4 regions of the Viridibacillus sp. d25.2 genome follow, and region 4 is predicted to be linked to each of the others. Evidence: riboswitches for the same ligand, from Rfam matches in the RefSeq annotation. Region 4 holds a riboswitch; each other region holds the start of a gene.
What was found. Region 4 has a riboswitch for S-adenosylmethionine ahead of ACZLO7_RS14810 (methionine biosynthesis PLP-dependent protein). Riboswitches for the same ligand answer to the same signal wherever they lie in the genome.
Positions count from the first base shown of each region.

Region 1: linked by a shared signal. The riboswitch ahead of metK (methionine adenosyltransferase) and the one ahead of ACZLO7_RS14810 (methionine biosynthesis PLP-dependent protein) in region 4 are both predicted to bind S-adenosylmethionine.
Region 2: linked by a shared signal. The riboswitch ahead of ACZLO7_RS20890 (O-acetylhomoserine aminocarboxypropyltransferase/cysteine synthase family protein) and the one ahead of ACZLO7_RS14810 (methionine biosynthesis PLP-dependent protein) in region 4 are both predicted to bind S-adenosylmethionine.
Region 3: linked by a shared signal. The riboswitch ahead of metA (homoserine O-acetyltransferase MetA) and the one ahead of ACZLO7_RS14810 (methionine biosynthesis PLP-dependent protein) in region 4 are both predicted to bind S-adenosylmethionine.

Region 1 is NZ_CM196652.1:1,117,819-1,123,027, forward strand. Features, by position in the region: gene pckA (phosphoenolpyruvate carboxykinase (ATP)) at 1-982, opposite strand, end outside; SAM riboswitch class I at 1,186-1,304, shown strand; gene metK (methionine adenosyltransferase) at 1,568-2,764, shown strand; gene ACZLO7_RS05590 (gamma carbonic anhydrase) at 2,937-3,449, opposite strand; gene ACZLO7_RS05595 (alpha/beta hydrolase) at 3,573-4,370, shown strand; gene ACZLO7_RS05600 (alanine/glycine:cation symporter family protein) at 4,580-5,209, shown strand, end outside.
Region 2 is NZ_CM196652.1:4,271,614-4,276,822, forward strand. Features, by position in the region: gene ACZLO7_RS20890 (O-acetylhomoserine aminocarboxypropyltransferase/cysteine synthase family protein) at 229-1,524, opposite strand; SAM riboswitch class I at 1,641-1,754, opposite strand; gene ACZLO7_RS20895 (NADPH-dependent oxidoreductase) at 1,948-2,679, shown strand; gene ACZLO7_RS20900 (threonine/serine exporter family protein) at 2,834-4,519, opposite strand; gene ACZLO7_RS20905 (lysoplasmalogenase) at 4,645-5,209, shown strand, end outside.
Region 3 is NZ_CM196652.1:2,591,412-2,596,620, forward strand. Features, by position in the region: gene ACZLO7_RS12935 (alpha/beta hydrolase) at 1-543, opposite strand, end outside; gene metA (homoserine O-acetyltransferase MetA) at 708-1,616, opposite strand; SAM riboswitch class I at 1,714-1,821, opposite strand; gene galE (UDP-glucose 4-epimerase GalE) at 1,999-3,054, opposite strand; gene ACZLO7_RS12950 (glycosyltransferase family 4 protein) at 3,242-4,378, opposite strand; gene ACZLO7_RS12955 (sugar transferase) at 4,666-5,209, opposite strand, start outside.
Region 4 is NZ_CM196652.1:3,015,146-3,020,354, forward strand. Features, by position in the region: gene ACZLO7_RS14805 (tetratricopeptide repeat protein) at 212-1,141, opposite strand; SAM riboswitch class I at 1,314-1,417, shown strand; gene ACZLO7_RS14810 (methionine biosynthesis PLP-dependent protein) at 1,489-2,619, shown strand; gene ACZLO7_RS14815 (aminotransferase class I/II-fold pyridoxal phosphate-dependent enzyme) at 2,615-3,793, shown strand; gene msrB (peptide-methionine (R)-S-oxide reductase MsrB) at 3,989-4,414, opposite strand; gene msrA (peptide-methionine (S)-S-oxide reductase MsrA) at 4,411-4,935, opposite strand; gene ACZLO7_RS14830 (YpmS family protein) at 4,948-5,209, opposite strand, start outside.

The DNA.
Region 1 (5,209 bases), 1.9 Mb from region 4:
CGATATTTTGAATTGGGTAAGCAACACGAGTATTTTCTGTTAGTGAACCATCGTCGTAGTCAGGAATACGTGTTTCTTCATCAACTACTACGTTTTCTAACACAGTACCAAAACTGATAGCATTGTAAATCTCAGGTTCTTTCTCTTTAGAAAGGTTGATAGTTTTTGCATAGCATCCACCTTCGATATTGAATACACCGTTGTCAGACCAACCATGCTCATCATCACCGATTAATTTACGATCTGCATCTGCAGATAAAGTCGTTTTACCTGTTCCAGATAAACCGAAGAATAGTGCTACATCGCCTGCTTCACCAACGTTTGCTGAACAGTGCATTGAAAGAATACCTTGTTGTGGTAATAAGTAGTTCATTATACTGAAAATCGATTTTTTCATCTCACCAGCGTATTCAGTTCCACCAATTAGGATGATGCGTTTTTCAAGAGAAACGATAATGAAAGTTTCAGAATCAGTTCCATCTACTGCTGGGTCCGCTTTGAAAGTTGGAGCAGAAACGATTGTGAAGTCAGCTTCATGTGTTTCTAGCTCTGCTTCAGTAGGACGAATGAATAATTGATGTGCAAATAGGTTATGCCAAGCGTATTCATTTACTACTCGAATAGCTAAACGAGATGATGTATCTGCACCTGCAAAACCGTTAAATACAAATAATTCTTCTTTTTCTTTCAAGTAGTTAACTACTTTAGTGTACAATGAATCGAAGATGTCTGATGAGATTGGTCTATTTACTTTACCCCAATCAATTTTGTCTTTCGAACTTTCTTCTTCGACCATATATTTATCTTTAGGAGAACGACCTGTATATTTTCCTGTGACTGCTCTTACAGCACCATCAACAGTTAGGATAGCTTCACCGCGTGAAGTAGCTTTTTCTGTTAATTGTGGTACTGAAAGTTGTTCCAGAATATTTTCACCTTTCAATAATTCCTTCAGTTCATTCGTAATTTCTACTGAATTCATCGTTTTACGTACCATCCTTTTTATATTATTTCTCTTGTTAGAGGGGATTTATATTTCATTTTCGAAATTAGTATAACACATTTAGTTAAATAATCTATACTAATTGCAATATAATTTTTATGAAAATTGTACTTTTTTTTAAGAAATAAAAAAGGTGTTGACAACTAAGCTATAATGTTCTAATATGTGGTATTGAACGGATACTCTTATCCCGAGCTGGTGGAGGGTCAGGCCCTATGAAACCCGGCAACCTGCATTGTGTTTTTATGTGATGCGCTGGTGCTTAATCTGATGCAAGGATTTGATCCTTGAACGATAAGAGTGAAAGGTGCTTATGAATTATTCCCTTCCACTCATTAGTAATAATGGGTGGAAGGGTTTTTTTATTTAAAATAGACCAATTCCTAAATTTTTGATAAGTATATGTAATTTATGCGGTTCTATTTATATATAGTGGCACTTTCTAGAATCCTCGTGTTAAAAGCAGCAACGGCTTGGCGTTCAATCCTACTGGAAAGAACTAACATGGGTAATGAGTACCGTATCATTTCCGAGGCAATCTCGCAGATAATAGGAGGAAACCAAATGACAAACCGTCGACTGTTTACATCAGAGAGTGTAACAGAAGGACATCCAGATAAAATTTGTGATCAAATTTCGGATGCCATTTTAGATGAAATCGTTTCAAAAGACCCGAATGCACGTGTTGCGTGTGAAACTACAGTAACAACTGGTCTTGTATTAGTAGCAGGAGAGATTACAACATCAACTTATGTTGATATTCCTAAAATCGTTCGTGAAACGGTAATGGAAATCGGCTATACGCGTGGTAAATATGGCTTTGATGGTGAAAACGTTGCTGTTTTAACAGCAATCGGTGAGCAGTCAGCTGATATCGCATTGGGAGTTGACCAAGCTCTTGAAGCACGTGAAGGTTCAATGACTGATGAAGACATTGAAGCAATTGGTGCAGGTGACCAAGGTTTAATGTTTGGATTCGCTTGTAATGAAACACCTGAGTTAATGCCTTTACCTATTAGCTTGGCACATAAATTAGCTCGTCGATTATCAGAAGTTCGTAAAACACAAGAGTTGGCTTATTTACGTCCGGATGGTAAAACTCAAGTGACAATTGAATATGATGAAAATAATCATCCTGTTCGCGTTGACACAATCGTTATTTCAACTCAACATGATCCAGAAGTGACATTAGAGCAAATTAAAGAAGATTTACAAACGCACGTAATTGCTCCGGTTGTTCCTACTGAATTACTTGATGAGAACACAAAATACTTTATCAACCCAACTGGTCGCTTTGTAATTGGTGGACCAAAAGGTGATGCAGGGTTAACAGGACGCAAAATTATCGTAGATACTTACGGTGGATACGCTCGTCATGGTGGCGGTGCATTCTCTGGTAAGGATGCAACTAAGGTTGACCGTTCTGCAGCTTATGCAGCACGTTATGTTGCAAAAAATATTGTAGCAGCTGAACTTGCTGAGCGTTGTGAAGTACAACTTGCTTATGCGATTGGTGTTGCACAACCAGTTTCAATTGCAATCGATACTTTCGGTACTGGTAAAGTGAAAGAAGTAGATTTAGTTGAGTGGGTTCGTGAATTATTTGATTTACGCCCAGCAGGCATTATTAAAATGCTTGATTTACGACGTCCTATCTACAAACAAACAGCTGCTTATGGTCATTTCGGCCGTACAGATTTGAATGTTCCGTGGGAAGCTACAGATAAAGCTGCCGTTTTAAAAGATAAAGCCGGACTGTAATTCATTCTGGAAAATCCCAATAATACTAAATATCCCGAGTTACATATTGATTATTTTAGTAATCAAATGTAGCTTGGGATATTTTTTGTTTTTATATAGAAGAAACTCACAATAAGAAATTAAAAAACCTGAGAAATCGTATGAAAAAAGATACTCAGGCTTCTAGATTTAGCTATTTTTGTAGTGATTTATAATATTGTCCTTTTTCATAATACTCATTCACAATGCGATCCATATCTTTTTTATCTTCTTCAGTTAACTCGCGAATAACCTTTGCAGGGCGTCCAAATGCTAATGTGTTTGGAGGAATTTTCTTACCTTGTGAAACGAGACTGCCAGCACCAATAAATGCACCTTCACCAATTTCAGCACCATCTAGGATAATTGAAGCCATCCCAACAAGAGCGCCTTTTTTTACAGTACAGCTATGTAATGTTACTTGATGCCCAATTGTCACATCGTCTTCTAAGATAAGTGGATATGCAGGACTTTGATGTAAACAACATAAATCTTGGACATTTACTTTGCGCCCTATAATCGTAGGAGAAACATCTCCACGGATAACCGTATTATAAAAAATAGAAGAATCAGGTCCTATAGTAACATCGCCAGTGATAATAACGTTATCGCCGACAAAAACGGATGGGTCAATAGATGGTTTTTTGTCTCTGAATGGATAAATCATCGAAAAACGCCTCATTTCAAGTTATTATGTATTATTATCGTAACAAAAGGAAGCAATGAATGGAACAGTAATAGCCAGAATACGTTAAAATATATACATAGGAATTTATGAGGTGAGATAGTAATGTGGAAATGGGAAACTGACGGCCAAGCAAGAGCTGTCGCTGTAATTATACACAGTGCATACGAACATCATCGTCGATATGCATGGCTAATTGAAAACTTAAGAACATCTGGTATCCATGTTATTTCAGGAGATTTACCTGGACATGGCGAGGATAGTAGACATAAAAGTATGCATAGTGAAGAGTTTAAAAGTTACGAAACATTTGTTAAACAACTAATGCAAGCGGCTTTAACGTATAACTTACCTGTATTTGTAGTAGGACATGGTTTAGGCGCTATTTTAGGAATCCATGTTGTTGAAAAATTCAAGTATGAATGTACAGGGATTATATTAACATCACCATGGATGCATTTAAAACACCAACCATCAAAATTATCAAATGCATTAACAGGTTTAAGTAAACTAACTGGCAATCTAAAAATCAATCATGAAATTAATATAAAGCACTTAACAAGAAGTTATGAATTTTATAAAGAGGAAAAAGACGATATTTATTATAATGATGTTATTACTGTCAATTGGTATCGCGAACTTCATGGTTTCATGAAGGGAATATCACAACAAACAGTATTCCCGAATATTCCTATTTTATTAATGAATGGTGGCAACGATAAAATAGCGGATGTGACATATAGCAAAAAATGGCTTTCGCAACAAAGTCTATCAGAATATCAATATAAAGAATGGAAAGCCTGTTATCATGATTTATACCAAGAACCTGAACGTGAGGATATTTATGCATATATGGAAAGTTTTATCTTTAATGCATTAAAATCAGTTGGTTACATCATATAAAGTTTGACGGAATTTTACGGAATTCCGTCTTTTTTTTATTGTAACCGATTTCAATTGTCTTATAACACATTAGGGATATTTCAAATTTGATGGTTTTGATATATAATACATAACAATTGCTATTTCGATAGAATAAATTTTTCCTTTATTAGAAACTGGCAATATATTTATTCGAAGAATAATTTATTATGATCAATGGGGGACAATAAATGGAAGCCATTATTACCCGTGTTTATGGAATTTTGTGGGGACCGTGGATGATTTACGGTATTCTGATAGTTGGATTATTATTTACTATATTAACAAAAGGTGTACAAGTTCGTTTATTGAAAGATATGTTTAAACAAATCTTCAGTGGAAAAGAATCTGAAGCAGGAGTGTCCTCTTTCCAAGCACTGTCTATGGCGTTATCTGGTCGTGTTGGGACAGGGAATATCGCGGGTACTGCAACAGCAATAGCTTTTGGTGGACCGGGTGCGATTTTCTGGATGTGGGTAATTGCCTTCATCGGATCTGCAACAGCTTATGTAGAATCAACATTAGCACAAATATATAAAGAGAAAAGAAATGGTGTTTACCGAGGTGGACCTGCATTTTACATTGAGAAAAGTACAGGGAAACGTTGGTTAGGAATGATTTTTGCTGTAGCAGCAGTTGTGGCAATGTCGTTTCTACAACCAACTGTGCAATCAAATGCCATTGCTGACTCGATGTATACTGCATTTGGCATAAAGCACTGGATTTCAGGTTTAGTCGTATGTGTTATTTTAGGTGCTATTATTTTCGGTGGTGTAAAACGTATAGCCTCAGTAGCTTCTTTTATCGTACCGTTTATGGCG
Region 2 (5,209 bases), 1.3 Mb from region 4:
TTGATGATTTTAGACTATTAATGAAAAGATTACAAGAAAAATCTTTCCAGAGAGGACAATTGTTTTTCTAGAAAGGTCAAACGAATCCATTAGTAATAACACCTTAACTGTATTTTAAATTTTGAGACAAAATGTTCAAAGTATAAAATATTATACTTTGAACAGGAAAAAGGATGACATAATGCCTCTCGTCATCCCTTGTCTTGATCTTTTCTTCTTATATAAATCTTATTTTGCTACTACCGCTTCATCTACTTTTGCGAAAGCATTATCTAGAGCTGCAATAATATCTTCAATCGCTTCTAAACCAATTGATAATCGTACAAGCTCTTCAGATACTCCTGCTACAACTAATTCTTCCGCACTTAACTGTTGGTGTGTTGTAGATGCTGGATGAATAATTAACGAACGTGCATCACCAACATTAGCTACATGGGAGAATAACTCGATATTATCAATTAATTGACGACCGGCTTCACGCCCACCTTTAATACCGAATGTTAGAACTGAGCCAAAGCCATTTTTTAAATATTTTTTTGCATTTTCATGAGCTGCGCTATCTTCAAAGCCATTGAAGCTAACCCACTCTACATTTTCGTGACTACGTAGATATTCTGCAACTTTTTGTGCATTTTCATTGTGACGTGGTACACGTAAATGTAGCGTTTCAAGACCTTGAATTAATTGGAATGCATTGTCAGGACTTAATGTTGGACCAAAATCACGTAGTAATTGAACGCGCAGACGAGTTGCGAATGCAGCACTTGCAGCATCAACACCATAGCGAATACCATGATAAGATGCATCTGGCTCAGTATAGTCAGGGAATTTCCCTTGTGTCCAACCAAATTTTCCAGCATCAACAGCGACTCCACCGATAACTGTACCGTGTCCACCAATCCATTTTGTTGCAGAGTGTACTACAATATCTGCTCCGAACTCGATTGGATTTGAACCATATGGTGATGGGAATGTATTATCAACAATTAATGGAATCTCATTTTCATGCGCGATATTTGCCAAGGCTTCAATATCTACTACAGTTAAACTTGGATTACCGATTGTTTCCACATAAATCGCTTTTGTATTTTTTTGAATTGCTGAACGGAAATTTTCAGGATCTCTTTCATCTACAAATGAAGCTGTAATGCCATAGCGCGGTAAAGTATTGGCTAATAAATTATATGTACCGCCATATAAACTACCCGAAGCAACGATATGATCTCCAGCACGAGCAATATTTAAAATTGAAAATGAAATAGCAGCCATTCCTGAAGATAGTGCTACTGCTGCTGTTCCACCTTCTAAAAGTGCAACGCGTTTTTCGAATACATCGACAGTTGGGTTCATAATACGAGAATAAATATTACCGGGTTCTTCAAGCGCAAATAGTTTTTGAGCATGCTCCGTACTATTAAAAGCGTAAGCAGTTGTACGATAAATTGGTACTGCACGTGCACCTGTTGTTGGATCTGCTACTTGGCCACCGTGTAATAATAAAGTTTCTGGACGTAAGTTAGTCATCATTTATTCCTCCTAAATGTTTTTTTAAGATGGCAAATCGGAGGTGTGATGAGGATTTTATGGAAAAACAAAAACCCTCTTCGCTAAGAAGAGGGTTGCATACGCAATTTTTCCTCCCCTTATCTGTCAGATCCGATTAAAAATCTGTAGGAATTAGCACCATTGTGAGTTCATCACTCACCGGTTGCTGGGCATCGCAGGGCCTATCCCTCCGCCGCTCTTGATAAGAGTATTTGATTCAGTTCCATCTTGTTGACAAGTATAGAAGATATATCAAACTGATGTCAATACTTTTATTTGTTTTTTCTGAAAATTATTTTAATAGATACTCTGTTTACTCATATGAAATTAATTTAAGTAGACTTTAAATTATGGTAGCCTAAAGAAAGTAAATATTTTTATTTCACAAAGGGGTTTCGAATTATGGTAAAAGAATTACTACGTAGTCACTCTTCTGTACGCAAATATACAGGAGAAATTATTCCTAAAGAAGTCGTTATCGATTTAATTGAAACAGCACAAATGGCGGCAAGCTCGCATTTCGTACAAGCATACAGCGTCATTTGGGTTACGGATGAAGATAAGAAGAAAAAACTTGGAGAACTTTCAAATAATGAGTTCCAATTTGGAACAGCAGGTGCTTCGTTTTTATTTTGTGTAGATTTTAAACGACTGCAAGTTGCTGGTCAAAAAAATGGTATAGAAATTATTGCTGACTCTGCGGAAAACGTACTTGTAGGTGTTGCAGATGTTGCACTTTTCGCTCAAAACTTCGTTATTGCTGCTGAAGACCAAGGCTATGGTATTTGTTATATTGGTGGAGCGCGTAATAATCCAAATGAAATAAGCGAATTATTCGGGCTTCCAGAATACGTTTTCCCCTTGTTTGCTATGACAATCGGTGTACCTACGAAGCGAAATGAAACAAAACCCCGTTTACCAGTAGAAGCTGTACTACATGAAAATAATTATGATGTAGAACAATATGACACATTGCTAGATGAATATGATGCAACAATGGAAGCTTACTACGCTAGTCGTGGATCAAATCGTAAAATGGCTACCTGGACAAAACAAATGGCTGACTTCTTAATAGAGCAACGCCGACCACATATTAATGAATTTTTGGCACAAAAAGGATTTAATTGGAAGTAATAAAAGAACCTCTGAAATTAGGGACATCTAGTTTCAGAGGTTTTTAATTTGTAGTTGACCTAATTCGATTCCTTTTAATACGCATCATCTCTTTCACTTCACTTAATCATAAATCTATGAAAAAACCTGTCACTATGTAGTGACAGGTTTAATTTTATTCTTTTACTAATCCTTCTATTACTAGCTCTTTTACAGGTAAGAAGACTTCGCCAGAGTTGATATATTTCACTTCGACTTTGTCGCCTTCTTCTAGATAGATTGCTAGCGGTACAACTTCTGAGTTAACACTATAGTTATCTTTGTTATCTAACATAAACGATACGGTTGTGAAATCGCCATTTTTCTCTTTATAAACTCGAACAACTTTCCCTTTAATTGTCGCTTGTTCTTGTTGCGAGCTACCGTTTACAGAACTGCCACCACGGCTTAAGATCGATTTATATTGTCTTAATGCCTCATTTGGAGTTGTACCTGAAACTGAAAGCTCAGGATTAGCAGCTGAGACGATGAAATAGTTTTGTAAGAAACCATTTGAATCAAGAACTGGTGTTAACCAGCTTGCTTCACCATAGAAGTTATAGATGATTGGCATTTGACCTTGCCATTTTTTCTCGATGAATTTCTTTTCGATTATTTGTAATGCACCTTGAGAATCCATGTAAGATTCTTCTTGGTTTCCAGTGTAATATGTTGCCTCTCCTGTGCGACCATTTGTAAGTGAATAGCCAAGCATCGAATCGACACCTTCTTTTGGACTTGTAAAGTCTGTGAAGTAGTACATATCGCCATTCTCATCAAATATCGGGCTAACATTTGCTTCAGTTCCTTCATCTGAAGGTAATTTCACATCTTTTTTACCAAATTTACTATTCCAGAAACCATGAATATAGTTACCGAAATAGCTATTTTGAAGACTAACTGCTTCAGGAGAAATTGCACCATCGATAAATGCTGGGACATCTTTTAATGCAAATGTTTGGGATTTACCAGTTTCAGCATCGACCATGACAACTCCCTCTGCGTCAAAGCCGTTACGAGCCGTAATAAATTTACCATATGAACGAATATAATACGGTTTACCGTCATCATCTACTTCAAGCTGCGGCTCACCGTAGAATATTTTCGTCGGATTTTCTAAACGAATATGACGCTCAATATTGTAGTTTAAGAAAGAAGAGGTTGTATATTTCATTTCTGATTTGATGAATTTTGGATTATCAGAAGAGTCTGTCGCACTCATTTTAAAATAACCCGGTGTTACTTTCCCCTTCGTCCATTTAAAGAAGCCTGAGAATTCAACAGGAGCGATGTATACAAATTCACCGTTTACCTTTTGAATTTGTAAGCTACCTAATTCATAGTAGCTTGTATTCGGTACTTGGCTAAATGCTTTTTTCATCTTATTACGTGCGAATTTTGGTGGTACGCTTGCAGGTTTTTTTGTTTCATCAAATGCTTTCAATTCAACTTTTTGTGTCATTTCAGCTGATGAGAATTTATCATTCGCATTAAATAGAGGTGCCGTCAAAATATATACACCAAAACCTAAGCTTCCTAAAAATAGAATGGCTTTTAAATTACGCTCCATCCCACTTGCAGACCATGCTCCAAGTGCTGTTAAAACAATCATCGCTGGCCATAAAAGCGTCCAGTTTTGATCAATTATTAGAACATAGTAAATTGTAGCTGTAGCTATAAAAGCAACTATGAATACGGAAATAAAAAATTGAATTTTAAATTTGGTTTTCAAATCCCCATCTTTTGTCTTACTTGTTATCGGTACAATTAACAGTCCAGCTACTGCTGCAACTATGGCCGACATTATCAATGTAGCAATCATTTTAATCATCCTTTCACATATCTATTTTACGATACAACCTCTAGAAAGTTTCAGTTATATTTTTTTATTAGAAAGGTTTTATTGGTTATCAGCAAGAATACTCTTTAATAAAAGGAGGTAAGTACATGAAACAAAAGATTCTTATAAGCCTAATCGTCTTATTTGGTATCATTTATATTTTCTTAATACCTGCTGAGCCAGTTATTGTGAAACTTAGCTTTAAAGTAGTTCCCATGCTACTCATTATTTGGTTAGCTTCGCTTCAAAAAGCACCACCTAATACAAGGTTAAAGAATTGGTTACTTCTTGGTTTGCTCTTTTGTATGATTGGCGACGCAACGCTTCAGTGGTTTTTAATTGGGTTATCCAGTTTTTTAATTGGTCATATCTGCTATATCGTCGCATTTATTCAATTAAAAGAGAGAGTTATTGCTAAACCTGCAGCTAGTCTTCTATTACTATATGGGGGATTTATGATTTTTTGGATTGCTGGGACTGTCTTTAAATCTGGGGACCTTATTTTAGCCATTGCAGTTGTCGCGTACATCACTGTTATTTTAACTATGGGCTGGACAGCAATTCAGACAAACACGAAATTTGCTATTATTGGGGCACTGTCATTTATTTTTTCTGATTCAATATTATCGATTAATATGTTCATTACAGATATACCATTTTCTCATGCACTTA
Region 3 (5,209 bases), 420 kb from region 4:
TAATGACTCAAAGAATTCCTTACTTTCAATGCCCCACTGATGTGGTATAACATAGTCATATTCCCCGTGTGAGATGAAAATTGGCATATGTTCTACTGATTGTTTATGATATTCGTTTTTCACAAAATCAGGAACATAACCGCTTAAAGCGACAACAGCTGTTAATTTGTCACCTAAAACAAATGCTAATGATTGTGCTAAAATTGCTCCTTGGCTAAAGCCCATTAATACAATTTTTTCTAAATCAATATTATAAATAAACGATGCTTCTTCTATAAATTCTCGAATAAAATGAGCGACTTTATCAAATACTGGACGTTCTGGTGCTCCTATGTCTTGAATCGTAAAGAAAGCATAACCAGGTTTATGTGTAATAGGACCACGTAAACTGAAGATATGACAATTATCTTCGAAATCTGCTACTAAGCCCGGTAAGTCTTGCTCATTACTTCCCATTCCATGTAATAAAAAAATGGCTGGGTATTTTTTAGTTGAATCCATATTTTTTGGTTCTGTATGAATAAATGTAAAAGGTGAGTTCATTTATTGTCTTCCTTTCGAGATAAATTACATTTATCATAGCATAAAGTATGCGTTGAAAGTGCATACCTTTAGATTTTAAAAGAAAATGGTCTTTACTTATTAAGAGTCTTTACATACAAAAGAAGATGCCCTATACCATTTAACAAATAGAATAGGGTATCTTTTTATTCCCACTCAAATGGTGTTTCCTGATAAACATAATAGTTCAGCCAGTTAGAGAACAATAAATGCGTATGGGAACGCCAAGTATTAATTGGCAGCTTTGTTGGATCATCATTAGGGAAGTAGTTTTTTGGAACCTCTATATCCAAACCTTTTGCAACGTCACGTGAATATTCATCTGCCAATGTATGAGCATCGTATTCTAAATGCCCAGTAATCATGATCTGTTTTTCATCTTCTGACATCACAATAAATACACCCGCATCATCAGAAGCTGACAGTAGTTTTAGCTTTGGATGGGATTCAACTTCTTCGATAGATATAGAAGTATTTCGTGAATGTGGTGCAGTGAAAATATCATTAAAGCCACGAACAAGCTTCACAGTTGGATCTGTGATTGTATGATCATAAATACCTGAGCATTTCTTAGCAAGAGGGAATTTACCAATATCGTAGTGATGATAAAGTGCAGCTTGGGCACCCCAACATATATGCAATACAGATGTAACATTTGATTTTGTCCAATCCATAATACTAACGATTTCTTCCCAAAAATCAACATCTTGAAATTCCATTAGTTCAATCGGTGCACCCGTTATAATCATGCCGTCAAACCGACGATGTTTAATATGTTCAAAAGTCGTATAAAAAGATTCTAAATGCGTTTCACTAACATTTTTTGAAACATACGTCGCTGTATTTAAAAATGTTACATTTACTTGTAGGGGTGTATTACCTAATAGACGTAATAATTGAAGCTCTGTCTTCTCTTTTTCTGGCATTAAGTTCAAAATCAATATATTTAAAGGCCGAATATTTTGACTCTTCGAACGATCCTCTTCCATTACGAAGATTTTTTCCTTTTTTAGTAATTCCGTTGCCGGAAGGTTTTTCGGAATATTAATTGGCATAGCTACTTCTCTTCCTTTCCCTCATGTTTGTTATGTATTCTCATATTAAAAGCCCTCATTCTATGGATAAGAATGAGGGCTAACTTAATACGCTCGTTTCTTATCTTCCAAGACAAATGTCTTGTAGGACTTAGCACCTTTCTGAATGAATCAGAGGTTGCTGAAGCTTCACAGGGCCTTTTCCCTCGGCTTCTCTTGATAAGAATATTTAATTACCTTAATCCTATCATTAAATTGTCAGATAAGCAAACATTTCTGTTAATTTAACCATAGAAAATAAGCCCTTATAGATTTCCTATAGGGCTTAGCAGTAAATAGTTTAAATCATAGTAATTAAGTATGTTTAATATAGTATAGACAATATTCCATTTTTATGCAACAACTACAGGTCCGTTAAGTATAACAACTGATCTTCTCTTATATTTCCGTCTTTATAACCATTTGGATTATTTCTTTGCCATCTCCATGCATCTCGACACATATCTTCTAACGATTTTTCTGCAGCCCAATTCAGTTGTTGTTTTGCTTTTGTCGCATCAGCATAGCTAATTGCAACATCACCTTTACGCCGATCGCTTATAAGATATGGTATTGGTATACCTGATACATATTCGAATGTTTTTACCACTTGTAAGACGCTATACCCCTCACCAGTTCCTAGGTTAAATACTCTCCAACCATACTTCTCTTTTAAACTTTGCAATGCCTTTACATGACCTTTTGCCAAGTCAACTACATGAATATAATCACGTATCCCCGTTCCATCAAGAGTCGGATAATCATTTCCGTAAATATTCAAAAAAGGTAATTTACCTGTTGCAACTTGGGTTATATAAGGCATCAAATTATTTGGAATTGTGAAGGGATCCTCTCCTATCATGCCACTTTCATGTGCTCCAATTGGATTAAAATATCGTAATAAAACAATTGAAAAAGAATGGTTAGATTGTGCAAATTCATATAAGAATTTTTCTACAGCTAACTTCGTTGTACCGTAGGGGTTTTCTGTTTTTAAAGTTGCGGTTTCAGGGATTGGACATTGTTCAGGAGTACCATAAACAGTTGCTGATGAACTGAAAACTAGTTGATGTACTTTGTACTTATTCATCAGACTGACTAGTTGGATCGTGCATACTAAATTTTGCAGATAGTATTTGATTGGATTGCTGAGGGATTCTGAAACTGATTTTGAACCAGCTAAATGGATGACACTATCAATTGAATAATTTTGAAATACCTTTTCAAATTCTTCTTGATTGTAAATATCTATGGGGAAAAATGTTATTTTTTTCTTTGTAATGGCTTCTAAACGATTGATTACTTCCATATTGCTATTTGAAAAATTATCTACAATAATAATTTCATGACCAGTTTGTATTAACTCAATACAAATATGCGAGCCTATGTACCCTGCTCCACCAGTTACTAAAATGTTCAATAGTTCTCTCCATTTCTTAATTTTTTTAAATTACTATTAATTTTATTCCTTCTTAAACGAGACGTTTCTTGGGTAATCCCCTCCTTTGAGATTTAATGCAATATCCAGATATATTTACATTACTCTCAAATTATCTATATAAATGAATATAGTATTTTCCGCTTATTCGACATTATTTCACACAAGATTAGGGATGATTAAGTATTTGTAGATCAATTTTCTCTTTCTTCTCATTATGAGCTTCTAGATATAGACTTACCGTCTTGTCATACATAGAGTGAAATGAAAAATTTTCTTCAAAATAGCTGTGAGCTAAATGACCTAGCCTTAACCGTAAGGAATGATTTTCTAGAAGCCTACTCATACAACCCTTAATTGCTTCTAAATCATGATTTACCACATATCCGGTTTCATCATCAATGATGAGCTCTGGTACTCCCCCTACATTCGAAGCAATAATAGGTAACTGAGCCCTCATCGCTTCCAAAATAGAGATAGGTAAGCCTTCAAAATCTGATAATAGTACAAATATATCTGCCTGTTGTAATTGTTCTGCGATATCATCTCTAGATCCTAGAAATGTAACTCGATCAGCAATATGATGTTGGAGCGATAACTCTTTTGCAGCTTCCATCTGACTTCCATCACCTATGAATACTAGTTGCCATTCTTTTTCCGTCATTGTGGATAGTACCTCAATCAATAAATCTTGACGTTTAGGTTGCTCAAATCTTGCAACCATAATGATTTTTGGAACTCTATTTTGAGAAAGATTTTGTCCATTTTTACTAATACTATGGATACCATTATGAATCGTCGTCATGTTGTTTTTTTTCACGACCTTTTTTTCTGAGGCAAGTAAGTAATCATAATTAGAAACAGTAATGATTTTTGTCGTTTTTGGCGCTAGTACCTTTTCAATTTGTTGATAAACCCATCCTTTTAATGGCTTTACACCTTCCGTAAAAGCCCAGCCATGTGCGGTAAAAACAGTTGGGATATTTAATGAAAAAGCTGCTAATCTACCAACTGCTCCTGCTTTTGATGAATGAAGAGCAACTATATCTGGATTTATACGACGTAAGTTTTCACGTATTTCAAGAAATGCACGAATATCATCTACAATGTGAATCGCCCATTTTAAATATTGAAGCTGTATAATGCTTATATTCTCTTCATTTAATGCCTGATGAATGAGATTCCCCTTTGAAGTAAAAATCGTTACTTCATGTCCATCTAAAGCAAGTTGTTTTGTGAGGGCTAGTACATGTGATTGTGCTCCACCAGCTGTATCTAATCTCGTAATTATTTGAACAATTTTCATTTACTCACCTTTCTTAGATCTTTTGACATAGAACAAATGAAAAAACAAGTAAGAATTAACCCTAATTAAAATCCTTATGAATGTGTTATTCGAATTTCCAATATCTTTCTAACAATAATAATTACTTTGATAGCTAGATAATCAAACTCTCATAATCACTACAAATGCTTTGTAGAAATCTTCTGGTTTTTAAATTGTAGCTTAGAGTAGGTGGTCACATTCAATCATTGATACCGCTGATATTGGTACAAGAGCGATATGTGGATTAAGAATAAACTAAAGCATTTTCAATATGCCCCTTCTCTAGATAGAACTACGCGAATAGTGCGCAGTAATATTTTGATATCAAGAAGTAAAGAGCAATTCTCTACGTAATCAATGTCATAATATATTTTTCTTCCGTGAGGTATATTAGAACGTCCATTTATTTGCGCCAATCCTGTAATTCCTGGTTTAACATACAATCTTTTTGCCTGTTCTACATTATAAAAGTCTGTAATCTCTGGCACTTCAGGTCTTGGTCCTACTAAACTCATCTCACCTTTTATTACATTAATAATTTGTGGCAGTTCATCTAAGCTCAACTTTCTTAGTAGCTTCCCAATTCCAGTCATCCGAGTATCCTGTGAGTTTTTAAAAACAAACTGTTCTGGTACCCCACCTTTCCAGTCATTAACTTTTCTCTTCTGAACTTGATCAATTCTCATCGTCCGGAACTTCCATATTTGAAAGTTTGATTGATTTATCCCTGTTCTCTCCTGTGTAAAGAAAATAGGTCTTCCTGATACAATTAGTAATGTAATAGCTATTATTAACATGATAAGTACAATA
Region 4 (5,209 bases):
TTTTTCACTAAATGACTTGCAATTTCTATTGAGATTGCAAGTTTTTTTTATTCTACTCATTAATTTATATGTATCAGAAATTCCTTCGTTCATCTGTTATTACCCCAATCCCCTTCTCAAGACTACCTTTCATAGTGATAACAATGATTACACTTGGGATATTAGTCGTATAAAAAAAATGGCAGGAGATAAGACACCATCTCTCGGCCATTTACATATTAACAAATTTGGCATACGTTTTATTACCATGTATTTTGCAGTCATATAGATAACATTTTGAAACATAGTATGGCTCGAAATAAATTCTTGGGCGGTAGCCCTTTAAAATTCGGCCAATCAGTTTATTATATTTTTCTTTTGTATGTTGTAAGTCCATAATGGATTCTTCAAAATTTTCCTCTATCACCGCTTTATCTATTGCTCTTACACTACTTTCTACAATTTCATCATTTGTTTCTGTTTTCATCTTGTCTATAATATCTGACGCTTCTTCTACTCTACCTAATTGAATAAGTGCATAAACATAATGTTCTACCCAATCATACGATCTAACAATTTCTCTCCATCCTATTTCAAACAAAGGAATTGCTTCATCAAAGTAGTTAATTTGCACATAAAGTTCAGCTACATTTACTTCACCCATATAATTTTCATCATTTGTATTAACTTTTTTCAGCGTATTAAGTACAGAATCGTAATCATCTAAATGTAAGTAAGAAACCATTTCCGCATATTTCAAAAAATCGCCATCAGTTGCAGACTTTTTATAATGTTCTGCTGCTTTTTCAAAATTGTCCATGTTAAAATATGCTGCTGCCAAATTCGCATGGACTACTTCAGTATCTTCCATTTTTAAAGCATATTCTAAAATTCTGATGGCTGAAATGTATTTTTCCATTCGCAAATAAATTTCACCGAGTAAAGCAAAAGGAAAATAATGTTTTGGTTGTTGCTCTATTACTTCAGCTAAGAGCGGTAAAGCTTTGTAATATTCTTCAGCGTCTTTAATATAAAAACATGCTAAGTTATGGAGCGATTGTATATCTCTTTTTTCCACTACTGCTTGCTCTAGCATCATTTGAGCTTCTTCAAATTTAAATTCTTGTAATAACCGATTAACAGCTATGTCATTTAAATTCATCTTGTCACCTTCCAATTCAACTATGCAAATAATAGCATATTCATATAAAAAATGTACCACTTCTCAAAATTTATAAACTTTTCAAATTATATTGTTTCATAATAATGTTGATATTCTCATGTTCGCGTGTTAAAATTTCATTATTATTAACTTTCAAACAATTGAATATACTCACTTATCAAGAGAGATGGAGGGACTTGGCCCGTCGATATCTCAGCAACCACCCTATTTGTGGCAAGGTGCTAATTCCAGTAGACGTAGTCTTGTAGATAAGGAAATTGACTTCATATTTTGAAGGCCCTCTTCCTTAGAGGGCCTTTTAATTTTTTATAAAGGATGATGACATGATGACAAACAATCGTATTGAAACACGCCTAGTTCAGCTTGGCAATAACACTGATCAAAAAACTGGTGCTATTAACACCCCGATTTACCTTTCGACAGCCTATAAACATGCGGGTCTTGGCCAATCTACTGGCTACGATTATACAAGGACAAAAAATCCAACACGATCTGTATTAGAGGAAGCTATAGCTAACTTAGAATCCGGAGACGCTGGCTTTGCCTGTAGTAGTGGGATGGCTGCTATTCAATTAGTACTATCCCTTTTCAAATCAGGTGATGAGCTTATTTTACCAGAGGATATTTATGGTGGAACTTACCGTTTACTTGCTCAATACCATGAACAATATGCTATCAAACCTCAATATGCGAAATTCTCTTCAACTGAAGAAGTTGAGTCCTTCATTAACGACAAAACGCGCGCCATTTTTATTGAGACTCCTACTAACCCGTTAATACAGGAAATTGATATTGAGCTATATGCAAAGCTTGCGAAAAAACATAATTTACTTCTCATCGTCGATAATACATTCTTAACACCCTACTATCAACGTCCAATAGAGCTAGGCGCTGATATTGTTCTACATAGTGCGACTAAATACATCGGTGGTCATAATGATGTTTTGGCTGGTCTTGTCGTTAGTAAAGGTAAAGAGCTTAGCGAAAAACTATTCACAAATCATAATGCTGCAGGTGCAACACTTGCTCCATTCGACTCATGGTTACTGCTACGAGGATTAAAAACATTACATCTTCGCATGAAACAACATACGGAAAATGCTAAGCATATCGCGGCTTATCTAGAACAAGAACCTTTAGTAAAAGACGTTCTGTTTGCTGGTAAAGGCGGGATGATTTCTTTCCGTTTACAAAAAGGTGACTTAGTTGGTAAGTTTTTAGAAGGCTTGAAATTAATCGTCTTTGCTGAAAGCTTGGGCGGTGTGGAAAGCTTTATCACATATCCAACTACACAAACACATGCGGATATTCCAGAAGAAGAACGTATAGCTCGAGGTGTTGATAACTCTTTACTTCGCTTTTCAGTGGGTATTGAAGAAGCAGAAGATTTAATCGCCGATTTACAACAAGTTTTTTCTATCTTAGAAAAAGAGGTGTCATCATATGAGTTCAATTAATGAACAAATCGAAACAAGTTTAATCACCGCTTCTACTCGTGGTAATTACGAGCAAAAAACTGGTGCAGTTAATGTTCCAATATACTTATCATCTACATTTGATCAGGAACATTTCGATTCTTTTGGTCCGTATGATTATAGTCGTTCTGGCAATCCAACTCGTGATGCTTTAGAGAAAACAATTGCCGAACTTGAAGGTGGTACTCGTGGATTTGCATTCTCTTCAGGTATTGCAGCCATTGCTTCCGCCTTTATGATCTTAGAAGCCGGTGACCATATTGTTGTGACATCTGAAGTATACGGTGGAACATACCGTTTCGTAACACAAGTGTTAACAAAATTTGGAATTGAACATACATTTGCTGATTTCTCTGATTTAGCATCAATCGAAGCAGCTTTACGTCCAAATACAAAAGTATTATATATAGAAACACCGGCTAATCCCCTTTTAGGTATTACTGATATTGAAGGTGTTGTGGCTATTGCAAAGGCAAATGGGGCTCTAACGTTTTTAGACAACACGTTTATGACGCCTTTATATCAACGTCCATTAGATCTAGGTGTGGACGTTGTATTACACAGTGCAACTAAGTTTTTAGGGGGACACAGTGATATTATCGCAGGGCTTGCAGTAACAAAAGACGTAGAGCTGGGTGACAGAATCTACTTCATGCAAAACTCATTCGGTGCTATTTTAGGTGCGCAAGATTCCTTCTCTTTAATTCAAGGTATCAAAACGTTAAATGCCCGTTTAACACAATCAACAGCATCCGCATCAAAAATTGCAAATTATTTAGATGCTCATGAACTTGTAGAAGAAGTATATTTCCCAGGCTTAGAATCGCACCAAGGTCATGATATCCATGCAAAACAAGCAAAAAGTGCTGGTGCTGTATTATCATTTAAACTGCCTAATCGTGAAATCACAAAAGCATTTGTTGAACATGTACAAATTCCAATTTTCGCTGTGAGCCTTGGTGGCGTAGAGTCTATCCTTTCTTATCCGGCTACAATGAGCCACGCCGCTGTTCCTAAAGAAGAACGTGAAAAACGTGGTATAACAGATGGACTTTTACGCTTCTCTGTTGGGCTTGAAAATGTTGATGATTTAATCGCAGATTTTGAGCAAGCTTTTGCTAAAGCGATAGAACTTACCGTTGTTAGCAATAAATAAATAAATAAATAAATAAATAAATAATTGCATAAGCCGCTCCTCTGATTTGGGGTGGCTTTTTTCTAAATACTATATGAGATCACTCCCACTGATTTATTGATATTTGGCCATAAGATTGTTAGTTTTATATCACCCTTCCCCTTTCTTCTACAAAAAAAATGACAACCCACAATAAGGGGTTGCCATTAATATATTTCATTCAAAATATTTTATATATTCTCCGTAACCCTCTTCATGCAACTTGGTCTTTGGTACAAATTTCAATGCTGCAGAGTTGATACAATAACGTAATCCTGTTGGCTTTGGACCGTCTGGGAAGACATGTCCTAAATGTGAATCAGCTTGTCCGCTACGTACTTCTGTGCGACGCATACCAAAGCTTGTGTCGAAGTTTTCTTGTATACTAGCACCTTCTACAGGTTTGCTAAAACTTGGCCAACCACAGCCTGCATTGAATTTGTCTTTTGAGTGGAATAATGGTTCACCAGATACGATATCTACATATAGACCTTCTTCAAAATGACTGTCGTATTCGTTTTGGAAAGGCGGCTCAGTTCCATGCTCTTGCGTAACATGGTATTGCATCGGTGTTAATGTTTTCAACTTTTCTTCTTTGTTCATGATTTTGTCCCCCAATGCTGTTGTTGGAATGCAGTTCGCCCAGAACCAGTTGAATAGCGCTCGTAATGTGCTGGATTCTTTTTATAATAGTGTTGATGATAAGTTTCTGCTGGGTAGAACGTTTTTGCTGGCAGTATTTGTACAGCAATTGGAGCTTTGAATTTACCTGAGTCTTGTAATACTTTTTTTGACGCTTCAGCTATTTTATGCTGTTCTACATCATGGTAGAAAATCGCGGTCATATAAGACTGTCCTCTGTCATAAAATTGACCACCTGAATCTGTTGGATCAATTAAAGTCCAGTATAGCTCGACTAACTTTTCATAAGGATAAATCGTTGGATCAAAAGCGATTTGTACAGCTTCAAAATGCCCTGTTGTTTCACTACAAACTTGTTCATAAGTCGGATTTTCAGTATGTCCTCCAGTATAACCAGATATTACGGACTCGATGCCCTCTTGCTGATCAAATGGTTTTACCATACACCAAAAGCATCCACCTGCAAATGTTGCTACTGCCATATGCTATTCCTCCTATTCTTGAACGGGTACTGTTACTTCCAGTATAATCTTACCTTCTTTTAAATTGAATTCTTTTGCTTGCATGTGCGATCCTGAAAGTACTGATATCTCTGTTAAACCCATATATACTTCTTCTTTGTTTGGACGAATAACCATCCATGAAGGTAAATCTACTGAGTCATTTAACAATTTTAATGCCGTACTTGGAGGGATGTTCAACATACCGACCTCTACATTAGTTTGTTTTAATAACAGATTGCCTTCTTCATCAATT